2 regions of the Paenibacillus sp. FSL K6-0276 genome follow, and region 1 is predicted to be linked to the other one. Evidence: riboswitches for the same ligand, from Rfam matches in the RefSeq annotation. Region 1 holds a riboswitch; the other holds the start of a gene.
The links. Region 1 has a riboswitch for glycine ahead of MHH52_RS28305 (amino acid permease). Riboswitches for the same ligand answer to the same signal wherever they lie in the genome.

Region 1 (5,500 bases):
CGTTTGTGCAGTAGAGTAAAAAAAAGTGAATGTCCCATTCCGATTCAAACCAGCAATAGGCATCCCATTTCCATCGGGACCCATACATAGATGTGGCTGTTCTTTTAAACAAAAATAGCATTCATTGCAGCTTTGATTCGGATCGATAACTACGCGGTCCCCCACCTTAACACGGTCAACGTTACTGCCAATTTCGATTACAGTCCCCACAGCCTCATGACCACGAATGACCTCTGGGACGCCTTCCTCTTTACCGGTTATAACCGCTAGATCTGTTCCACAAATGCCTGTCATCTCAATCTGGATCTTAACTTCATCTGGGGCTACAATCTGCGGCTCTTCCCATTCGCAGAGCTCCAGCTTATGATTAGATGTCCACACCAGCGCTTCCATACGCATTCTTCCTTTCGCCTTTGTATTATCCATATTCGACCAGAATATATCATACCTTCCATGTAAAAGTAAGGTTAATATTGTCGTAAAATGTTATTGATTACATTTTTATATATAACTTTCACATAAGTAAGCGCTTTAAAAAGTAGATAGTATAAACACCTCCCCCGCGAATCAGGGAAGGTGTACCCTTACTAGGCCTGTTTTGCAGGCTCTTGTTTGAAAATGATTTTAAAGATAGGGTACGATCTAATACTTAGCGGACATACGCATCAAGGACAAGTATTCCCTGCAAATCTAATCACCAACGCTATGTTTACAGTAGATTATGGACACTATCAGAAGAATTTAGACAGTCCTCACGTCATCGTTACATCAGGTGTAGGTACTTGGGGGCCGCCATTACGAATTGGTACGAATAGTGAGATAGCGTTGATCAAAGTTGATTTTAAATAAACATGAATTTTTAGACTGATTTTAAAAAAGCGGACAGCCTTTGGACGAGTAGTAACGTCCTAGACTGCCGCTTTTTTATAGTTCCATTGCTATGTACTTCACAAATATGCTCTTATTGAATCCTTAAGCCGTCTCTTCATTTCATTGCGCACATGCTCAGGTTCAATGCATTGGCATTTATCCCCGAAGCTCATTAGGATTCCGTAACCATAATCATCTTCAATAAAATCAAGATAGGCATAGAATTCGCCATTGCCAAGGGGAGTTATGTTCTCTTCTCCGCAATAATCCAACATCCTGTCGAGGATGGAATGATCTAGATCCCCTTCTTCAATCCATAGCATCAACACAATTGCCGCTACTTGATGTTTGGCCTCACTCAAGCTTGATTACTTTTCCCCTTTCTGCTTCTAATCGAATACAGAATGATTAATAAAATAAACCATAACGGAGTACACAATAAAGCCGGTCGTGTCTCTCCAGCGAACAGCATGATGATCAGGATCCCAGCAAACAATGTTAAGACAACATAATTAATAGCCGGCGTGAACGGTGCTTTAAATTTTGATTTCGCCTGTAAGTCTGGCCGGGTTTTCTTGTACTTAATATGGCAGATGAGAACAATGCCCCACACCCATATAAAACAAATAGCGCTTATCGTTGTCACGATTCCAAAAGCCTGCTCCGGAATTAGTTTACTCAAAAGAGCCCCTACAGATATGACAATTGTAGAAATGAATAACGAGTTGCCTGGTACATGGTTTTTATTCAGTTTGCCCAAATGAGGTGACGCCTGGTCGTTTCTACTCAAATTATAGAGAATTCGGCTTGTCGAGAACATCCCACTATTACAAGCGGAAGCAGCTGAGGTTAGTACAACAAAATTAATAATCCCTGCGGCAATTGGAATCCCTACTAAACTAAAGGTTTTTACAAAAGGACTCTCTGCCGGACTGAGCTCCGTCCAAGGGTTAATGCATAGCAGGACGAAAAGCGCACCGACATAGAAAAATAGAATCCTTAAAGGAATTTTATTAATCGCTGAAGGGATATTTTTCTCCGGATCCGCTGTTTCCGCTGCCGACACACCCACCAATTCCACACCGACATAAGCAAATACAACCATTTGAAAAGAAAATAAGAATCCTGATATGCCGTTCGGAAAAAATCCCCCATGCTCCCAGAGGTTGCGTATCGTCACCGATCCTGCATCCGTCTTAAACCCTATGATCAGTAAAATGACCCCAAGGCCAATTAAGGCGAGAATCGTGATTACTTTAATTAAAGCAAACCAAAATTCGAGTTCTCCAAAGCTCTTTACAGTTAATAGATTAAGTCCTAATAACACGACTAGACAGGCGATGGCTGGAACCCATTGTGGGATATCAAACCAATACTGTACATATACGCCAACAGCAATGACATCAGCCATAGCCGTCATGATCCAGCAAAACCAATAGGTCCAACCGGTGATGAATGCGATCCGTGATCCAAGGTAGTCTTCAGCAATATCCGTAAACGATTGATATCCCGCTTTAGATAATAGGAGTTCTCCCAGTGCTCTCATCACAAAAAACACAGCAATACCCACGATTAAATACGTGATCATGATGGATGGGCCTGCCTTCTCTATCGCCTTGCCTGATCCCAAGAATAATCCTGTACCAATGGTGCCGCCAATGGCGATAAGTTGAACATGCCGATTGGCCAGCTCTCTCTTTAATTCTGGTTGTGCCATACCTAGTTCCCCCTTGTGAGTACAATATATTGGAATAAAAAAAGAGAGATTGGATGTCATCCAATCTCCCAGATCGTAAGAATATCAAATAATATTTGCCCTGCTGATGGCGATCAGCATGACAAATACATATTCAGTACTCTTCTGTCCTTTTGCCTGAGATTGTGAACCCTTCGGCGCCGCGGAATTTCCGCAGTCTCTCCAGAAGCTGCTCCTGCTAAAGTGTAATCCTTAGCTATCATAGCTCGTGAATTATGAAGTTGATAAAGCGGTAACGCAGTAAAACTGTTCTGATATTCTAACATATTACTTGCGATGTGAGTGTTAATCAGTGATAAAAGTCTCTTTGTATTTTATGGGACGGGCTTCTCACACCTTCTTCCTCCACAAGAATTTAAAGTAAGCTTCATGAACATACTACTTTCTGAAAAGCAAAAAACTAAAGGAGTATGCTGATGAAAGCCGCTGTAGTAAAGAAATTTAAAGAAAAGTTAGAGCTACAAGACGTACCTAAACCAAAACCCGGACACAAAGAAATCCTTGTCCACATTCAGGCGTGCGGAGTGTGTCATACTGATTTGCATGCTGCTCATGGCGATTGGCCTGTCAAACCGAAACTCCCTCTTATTCCCGGACATGAAGGCGTCGGGATTATTGAAGAAATAGGTGAAGGAGTTACACACTTAAAGGTAGGAGACCGAGTAGGAGTTCCGTGGCTGTATTCAGCCTGCGGTCATTGTGAGTATTGTCTTACAGGAAGAGAGACTCTTTGTCTGGATCAGCAAAATTCCGGATATTCCGTAGATGGCGGATATGCAGAATATTGTGTGGCGGCTGCCGATTATGTAGTGAAAGTTCCTGATAATCTAACCTTCATCGAAGCGGCACCTTTATTTTGCGCTGGCGTTACGACCTATAAAGCTTTGAAAGTATCGGGTGTAAAGCCAGGTGAGTGGGTAGCCATTTTCGGCATCGGAGGATTGGGTCATCTTGGCGTACAATATGCAAAAGTAATGGGAATGAACGTAGTGGCCATCGACACGTCGGACGAAAAGATGGAGCTTGCGAAACAACTTGGTGCAGACAAAACCGTAAACGCATTAAAAGAAGATGCAGCAGACTGGATTCAAAAAGAAATCGGCGGAGTGCATGGTGTCGTTTGTACAGCGGTTGCAAAAAAAGCATTCGACCAAGCCTATCGAGCCATTCGTCGCGGTGGTACCTGCGTCATGGTTGGGCTGCCTCCTGAATCCATGGATGTCCCGATCTTTGATACGGTATTAAACGGTACAAAGGTAGTCGGTTCAATTGTCGGCACTCGCAAAGATTTGCAAGAAACATTACAATTCGCTGCGGAAGGAAAAATAAAAACCATTATTGAGACACGTAAATTAGAAGATATTAATGAGATTTACGATCTTATGTTAGAAGGAAAAATCAATGGTCGAATCGTCCTTGACATGACGAATTGATCAAGTATTTTACCGCTTGATTTTGTCTAAACACTGCAATCGATTAACAATAAAAAGTATGCTACCATAATATTTATTACAAGCCACAAAATTTGAGGTGATCGGAATGTTAGAACGTTCCATGGAGAATGTAATGGAATCCGTGAAAGGAAGGAGTGATGTGTAAAATAAAAATGAAAAAGGGACGATGACAATGAATAAATACCAAACTATAAATAGCGATGGATTTGAACTGAATTATAGTGTAAAAGGAACTGGGAAACCTATTTTGGTGATAGGCAGCAGTGTTTATTATCCTCAACTATTCTCAGAAGATTTATATGATACATTCCAGTTTATTTTCCTTGATCATAGAGGATTTGTGAAGCCGCCCCGAACTCTGCAATCCGAAGATTATAGATTAGACAAAGTATTAGATGATATAGAGACAGCAAGGCAGGATCTTAACTTAACAAATTTCATCCTATTAGGGCATTCAGGACATGCTTTCATGGCTTTGGAATATGCTAAAAAATATCCCTACCATGTCCAAAAAGTTGCCTTATTGAATTCGGCACCTACAAATAGCGAGGAAAGACAGCGTCAAAGTTTTTCATTTTTTAATGAGACAGCGAGTCCAGAGAGAAAAAGACAGTTCGAGATGGATATTGCTTTGTTAGAAAGTGACATTCAGAAAGATCCTGAACGACGATTCGTTCACATGTGTATTCGGATGGGAGCCCAAAGCTTTTATGACTATACATTTGACGCAGCTTACATGTGGGAAGATGTATATACGAATATGCCAATTATCGATCATCTGTGGGGAGAAGCATTCGGAGAATTGAATCTTATACAATCGCTCGCTAACTTCAACAAACCAGTATTTATCGGTTTAGGCAGGTATGATTATTTGGTAGCGCCTGTTTCACTTTGGAATTCTGTTGATGAAACCTATGAGCACGTGAAAAAAGTGATCTTTGAGGGTCACAATCCGATGTTTGAAGAACCTCGAACCTTTGACAAAGAGCTAAGCAAGTGGATTCTTGAGGGCAATTGAGGTTTTCCTTTGTATAACGAAAAACACTAAGTTGATTCCGAGGGCACTGAAAAACGTATGCTTTAAGAATCTGTAAAATGTACCTAAATAGATAAAGGCGAAATTTCACTCCATTCCGAGTAAGATTTCGCCTTTATTTTATGATTTCTTCATGTTTTTTACTTTATTAACGTCAATATTCGTTTGAGATTGACAGCGAATATGGCCATTGCCCCTTGCATGTGCATGCCAACAAGACCTGAGGAAGTTGCCACATCATACCCATGTCGGTGTTTTAATTCACTATTCTTCGCTTCAATTTTATAGCGCTCTTTTGACTTTTCTTTGAAATATTCTCCTTCTTGGAACGCGTGCTGCTCGCTATGCTCCGTTGATTTGATACTGATTGAATAGGTTTTCGAT
Region 2 (5,500 bases), 390 kb from region 1:
TATCGGTACGGTGATGGGTCTCATTCGTGTGCTAGGTAATCTTACAGATCCGTCAAATCTAGGTACCTCTATCGCAGTTGCATTTACCGCAACACTGTATGGTGTCGCCATCGCCAATTTAATATTTTTACCCATCGCTTCCAAAATCAAATCCCGCAGTCAAAGCCAGCTACATAGTATGGAAATGCTGCTCGTCGGCATTCTTTCTCTGCAGAACGGGGATCATCCCCTGCTGGTGCGTAAAAAACTGAACTCATTCATCTCAGACACGGACACGAATGACCGCGCAGAAACTAGAGGTCTTCTATGAGACAAAGAGACCGGCGCAAGCGGCGTGTAGAGACTCAGGAAAACCGCGACCGCTGGATGATTACTTATGCTGATCTAATTACACTTTTACTTATATTTTTCGTTATATTGTATGCGATGAGCAGCCTGGACACTGACAAATATAATATTGTGACGGGCTCGTTATCCGAGACCTTTAAGTCTGGCAGCACTGTCCTTGAGGGTGGGGACGGCATTTTAGATGCTGGAAAAACCCCTGTGATCAAACCAGAAAATACAGATACAAACTTAAATACAACAGTGGAACAAAGCCAAAACGCTGACGATAAAACCGTTAATGAAACACCTTCGACACGTGAGCTGGCTTTTCGGGAACAAGAAGCGAAACTTTCTGAATTAATGGGTGTGATCACCCACTATGTGGAGGAAAATAATCTCGAAGAACAAATTTTTGTTGCCGACAAACCGCAGGGGATAGAAATCACACTCAGTGACCGTTTTCTCTTCGATATAGGTAAGGCAGACCTGAAATCACCAGCCCTTCCTGCTCTTCAGCAGTTGTCTGGATTATTCAGCGATATTGGCGCAAAGATTAGCATTGAAGGACACACCGACAATACCCCAGTATCTTCGGCTTCTCACTATAACGACAATTGGGAGCTGTCTGGTGCTCGGGCTCTGTCTGTGCTGCGCTTTTTCTTAGATCGTGAAGGATTGAACCCCGACAATTTTCAATATGCAGGTTATGCTGATACCCAGCCCACCGCGGATAATACATCGGCAGCAGGTCAGCAGAAGAACCGCCGTGTAGAGATCATTGTGCTTCGGCAGCTTCAAGAGGGAGAATAAATATAGTTGTGCTCAGAGCTAAGTCCGTTAGCTTAAGCCTATGAGGATGTTGGGTATCTTTTGTACTGCTTAGCAACATTACCAAAATAGGCCCTATGCTAGTAATTACGGAAATACTCCCTGATTATCTGCCTATTATCGTATCTAGTCGCAGAATTAGGGAATCCCTCCCTGATTAATACCTTATTTAGTGAGAAATAGCGATTTTCCCGAAATTTATAGGGAGGTTTTCCCTAAAACCCTTGATTTCGAGCTATGATCGTCTAAGATGAGGGAGGTTTTCCCTGCTATGAACGAATTAGTCAATTCCCCTTTAAACCAAAGGGTTTTCAATCCCTTGGGCACAGAGACAAAATGCGAGTCGTCGGCTGGCAATCTGCTATCCGTGGGTTGGTTACCACATATTATGCCTACGTCGAAGGAGCTTCCGCAAACTAATTTCGCACGTCAGATCATGGATCCTGTGCACAGGGAATTCACGGATTCTCCTCGAACCTTTCTCTTTGTCTCCATGCCCCAAGGATTCAAATCTCTCAGGATATTTTTACGTTTTCCTATTCGGATTATGCCATTCTTTGTTCTGCATCTACCGCAATCGACCAGATGAATCCAACTAACTCACGACCTACCGCAGCCATGGCTAAATTTCGGTGTTTCCCACGTCTGACTAACTTTAGATACTTACTGTGTAACCGTTCTTGGGCTTTCCACGACGTTTCATGGACATGAGCACTCTGCCCCTCCAGGCGCACTGCTAAATCTCCCTTAACAGCAGGACGGTGACGGTAACTCCATGCAGACTCCACCAGTGCACGCCGCACTCCTGAATTCCCAACTTTTGTAAGACGACCTCTTTTAGTACTTGCTCCCGATGAATACTCCCGTGGCACTAGTCCTAGGTAACTCATGAGCTGAGCCGGTGAACTAAAACGCTCAAAATTCCCAATCTCGACAACTAATGTCATAGCCGTCAGCAGAGCGATTCCCCGCAGACCTTGCAACGCTTGAATGACAGGTGCGTACGGACAGATCTGTGCTTCTTCTCGCATTGCGGATTCAAGTCGCTTGATTCGCTCCTCCACTTCCCGAAGCTGTTGCAGGTATTCGGTGAAAACCCGTTCTTGAGCGGCATAATTAAACTTCAGCATGGACAGCCATTCCCGGTACCTTTTGGTCCAGCGTTTTTTCATACCTTCTGGTGTGTGAATTTGGTGGCGCAACAGAAAATGAATGAGCCGTTGCCGGGCACGATGTAGATCTTCCCTAGCATCTTCTCGCGCACGAATGAGATCTCGTAAGGCTTCGAGTTCTGGAGTCGGCACATAGATCGCGGTCAATTCTCCTGCTCGGTGAAGCTGAGCCAGTTTTTCTGCATCCCGTCGATCGGTTTTTATGGCATCGCCGGGGCGCTGTGGAATACGCGAAGGTGCGATCACCACGCAGGAAATCCCCATCTTCGTCAGCCAGCGATATAAGTCGTATCCGGTAGGCCCGGCTTCATAGCAGACCTCTAGCGTAATCCCTGAACCTTTGAGTTTGCGAATCATTCGAGCCACTGCATCCGGGGTATGGGGAATGGCTCCATAATATCGTGCTGGTTCTCGACCTTCGTCTGCAATTGCCACCGCAATTTTTTCTTTTGACACATCCAAACCTATGTATTTTATGGTATTCTTCATAGTAACAGCTCCTTTCGCATTTAGCTCTGAAATGGTTGTCCTTCAACTTCCATTTTAACTTACGGTGTGCGAACAGGGGCTGCCTTTCGTTCATCATAACTAATTTCATAAGCATTAGATTAGATTTAACGCAAAAATCCCCACCGTTATCAACACAAAAAAAAACAAACAGCAAGTCTCCAAAAACAGAAACTTGCTGCTACAAATATCACACGAGATGAATTATTATTTCGAGGGTATCCCCAATTATTCTCCTACCAACGCACTATAACCGGCTGCATCTAGCAGACCTTTTATAGCATCAGCATACTCTCCGTCAACTTCAATTTCAAAAATCCATCCCTCACCATACGGCTTATCGTTGATTAGCTCTGGACTAGCTTCTAAACCGTCATTAATCCTGGTAACCTTCCCAGAGACGGGTGAATACAATTCCGATACCGTCTTAACGGATTCGATACTACCAACGCTGTCGCCAGCTGAAATGGCTGAGCCTACTTCTGGAAATTCCACAAATACGATATCGCCTAACAAATGCTGAGCATGATCCGTAATCCCAACACGTACTACACGTCCTTCCACTTGCTGTGCCCACTCATGTTCTTCGCTGTAAAGAAGGTTATCTAAAACTTCACTCATTCAAGTCGCCTCATTTCCAAATTGGAGTTCTAAATTTAGTTATAGCCTAAGTGATCTCGGTTCACAATGTCAATGTTACTAAGAGGAAAAATAAATTTGTCGTTTTTTTGACTTTTTCTTGTTGACAGCGTCTCCCTATACCCGTTTAATGGAGACATAAGAAACAAATACAGTTGCGAATGATGGCATAGGGAGAGACTGTCTCACTTGAAGACGGCGCCGAAGGAGTAAGCCCTAACAGGGGTGAATCTCTCAGGCAAAAGGACCTTTGCCGGACGCATCTCTGGAGAGCATCAGACGCAAGGCTGAGTGCGTCAGGTCACCAACGGGGAAACTTGCAGGTTAGTTACGGCAGGGTAACTCTCAGGTACAAAGGACAGAGCGGAAAGCAATTTGTGCATTTATGCATGATTGCTTCCGCCTGTCCTTTTTTGTATGTAATCAGACAAGGGGAGTGACGACATGGATACTTTGAAAAGAACGCCTTTTTATGATCTCTATTCCGCTTATACGGAGTCCAGGTGCATTGATTTCGGCGGCTGGGAGCTGCCGGTACAGTTTACAGGTATAGTGAAAGAGCATGAAGCCGTTCGCCAGCAGGCTGGACTGTTCGATGTATCGCATATGGGTGAAATCATGGTGATCGGGAGCGGTGCAGAAACCTTTTTGCAAAAGATGACGACTAACGATGTCACCCGCCTCACAGACGGTGCAGCACAATATACGCTGCTCTGTTATCCAAACGGCGGGGTCGTTGACGATTTACTCGTATATCGACTAAGCGAAGGACGTTATATGCTCGTCGTAAATGCCTCCAACATCGACAAAGACTTCCAGTGGCTGCAAGAGCATCTGACCTCTGAATTCGGTGAAGTCACGCTCACTAATGTCTCTGACGAGACGCTTTTGCTCGCCTTGCAAGGTCCGCTGGCGGAGACCATTCTTGCCGAAGTCACCGATGCTCCTATCGATGCACTTAAGCCTTTCCATTTCATCGAGCGCGCTACCGTTTGCGGTGTAGAAGTACTGATCTCCCGTACGGGTTATACCGGCGAAGATGGCTTTGAAATCTACGCTCCGCTGGATGGGGCAGAATCGTTATGGAACGGTCTACTCGCAGCTGGTTCTCCACACGGATTAACGCCTGCTGGACTTGGCGCACGTGATACACTGCGTTTTGAAGCAAAATTGCCACTGTACGGTCAGGAGCTGTCAGCTGACATCACTCCCCTAGAAGCAGGAGTTCAGTTCTTCGTGAAGCTGGACAAAGCAGATTTTATCGGACGTGATGCGCTGATACAACAAAAAGAAGCCGGTCTTCCCCGCCGCCTTGTCGGCCTAGAAATGATTGATCGAGGCATTCCGCGCTCCCATTACCCAGTCTATGTAGGCGGCGTTAAAATCGGAGAGGTCACAACAGGAACACAATCTCCAACGCTAAAGCGTAACCTGGGATTGGCATTGCTTGATACAACTTACAGTGAAATAGGCACAGAGGTTTTCGTAGAGATACGCGGCAAGCAGCTTAAGGCTGTCGTGATTAAGGCCCCTTTTTATAAAAAAAGCCAAGGAGTGAAACCTTAATGAAGCACCGTTATCTGCCCATGACAGCACAGGACCGCGTAGAGATGATGGAAGCTGTCGGGATTCAGTCCATAGATGAGCTGTTCTCCGATATTCCTGAAGCAGTCCGTTATCAAGGCACTATGCCGATGTCTGAACCACTCGATGAATACGCCCTGCTACGCCACATGAAAGGTCTGGCTGACCGAAATGCCGACTTTGATTCTCATACCAGTTTCCTCGGCGCCGGATTATACGACCATCACATCCCTGTGGTGATCAACCATGTCATTTCCCGTTCTGAATTCTACACTGCCTACACTCCTTATCAACCAGAGATCAGCCAAGGCGAACTGCAAGCGATCTTCGAATTCCAATCTTACATTTGCGAACTAACCGGTATGAAAGTAGCCAATGCCAGTATGTATGATGGCGCTACAGCTTTATCCGAAGCAGCGGTCCTCGCAGCTGGTGCTACCAAA

Region 2: linked by a shared signal. The riboswitch ahead of gcvT (glycine cleavage system aminomethyltransferase GcvT) and the one ahead of MHH52_RS28305 (amino acid permease) in region 1 are both predicted to bind glycine.

The regions. Positions count from the first base shown of each region.
Region 1 covers NZ_CP150276.1:5,995,736-6,001,235, forward strand. Annotated here, with positions in the region: gene MHH52_RS28290 (alcohol dehydrogenase catalytic domain-containing protein) at 1-426, opposite strand, end outside; gene MHH52_RS28295 (hypothetical protein) at 619-849, shown strand; gene MHH52_RS28300 (WYL domain-containing protein) at 948-1,232, opposite strand; gene MHH52_RS28305 (amino acid permease) at 1,229-2,587, opposite strand; glycine riboswitch at 2,722-2,802, opposite strand; gene adhP (alcohol dehydrogenase AdhP) at 3,043-4,059, shown strand; gene MHH52_RS28315 (alpha/beta hydrolase) at 4,253-5,098, shown strand; gene MHH52_RS28320 (IS1182 family transposase) at 5,257-5,500, opposite strand, start outside.
Region 2 covers NZ_CP150276.1:5,609,593-5,615,092, forward strand. Annotated here, with positions in the region: gene MHH52_RS26520 (flagellar motor protein) at 1-310, shown strand, start outside; gene MHH52_RS26525 (flagellar motor protein MotB) at 307-1,137, shown strand; gene MHH52_RS26530 (IS110 family transposase) at 1,701-2,816, opposite strand; gene gcvH (glycine cleavage system protein GcvH) at 3,063-3,455, opposite strand; glycine riboswitch at 3,635-3,733, shown strand; gene gcvT (glycine cleavage system aminomethyltransferase GcvT) at 3,918-5,039, shown strand; gene gcvPA (aminomethyl-transferring glycine dehydrogenase subunit GcvPA) at 5,039-5,500, shown strand, end outside.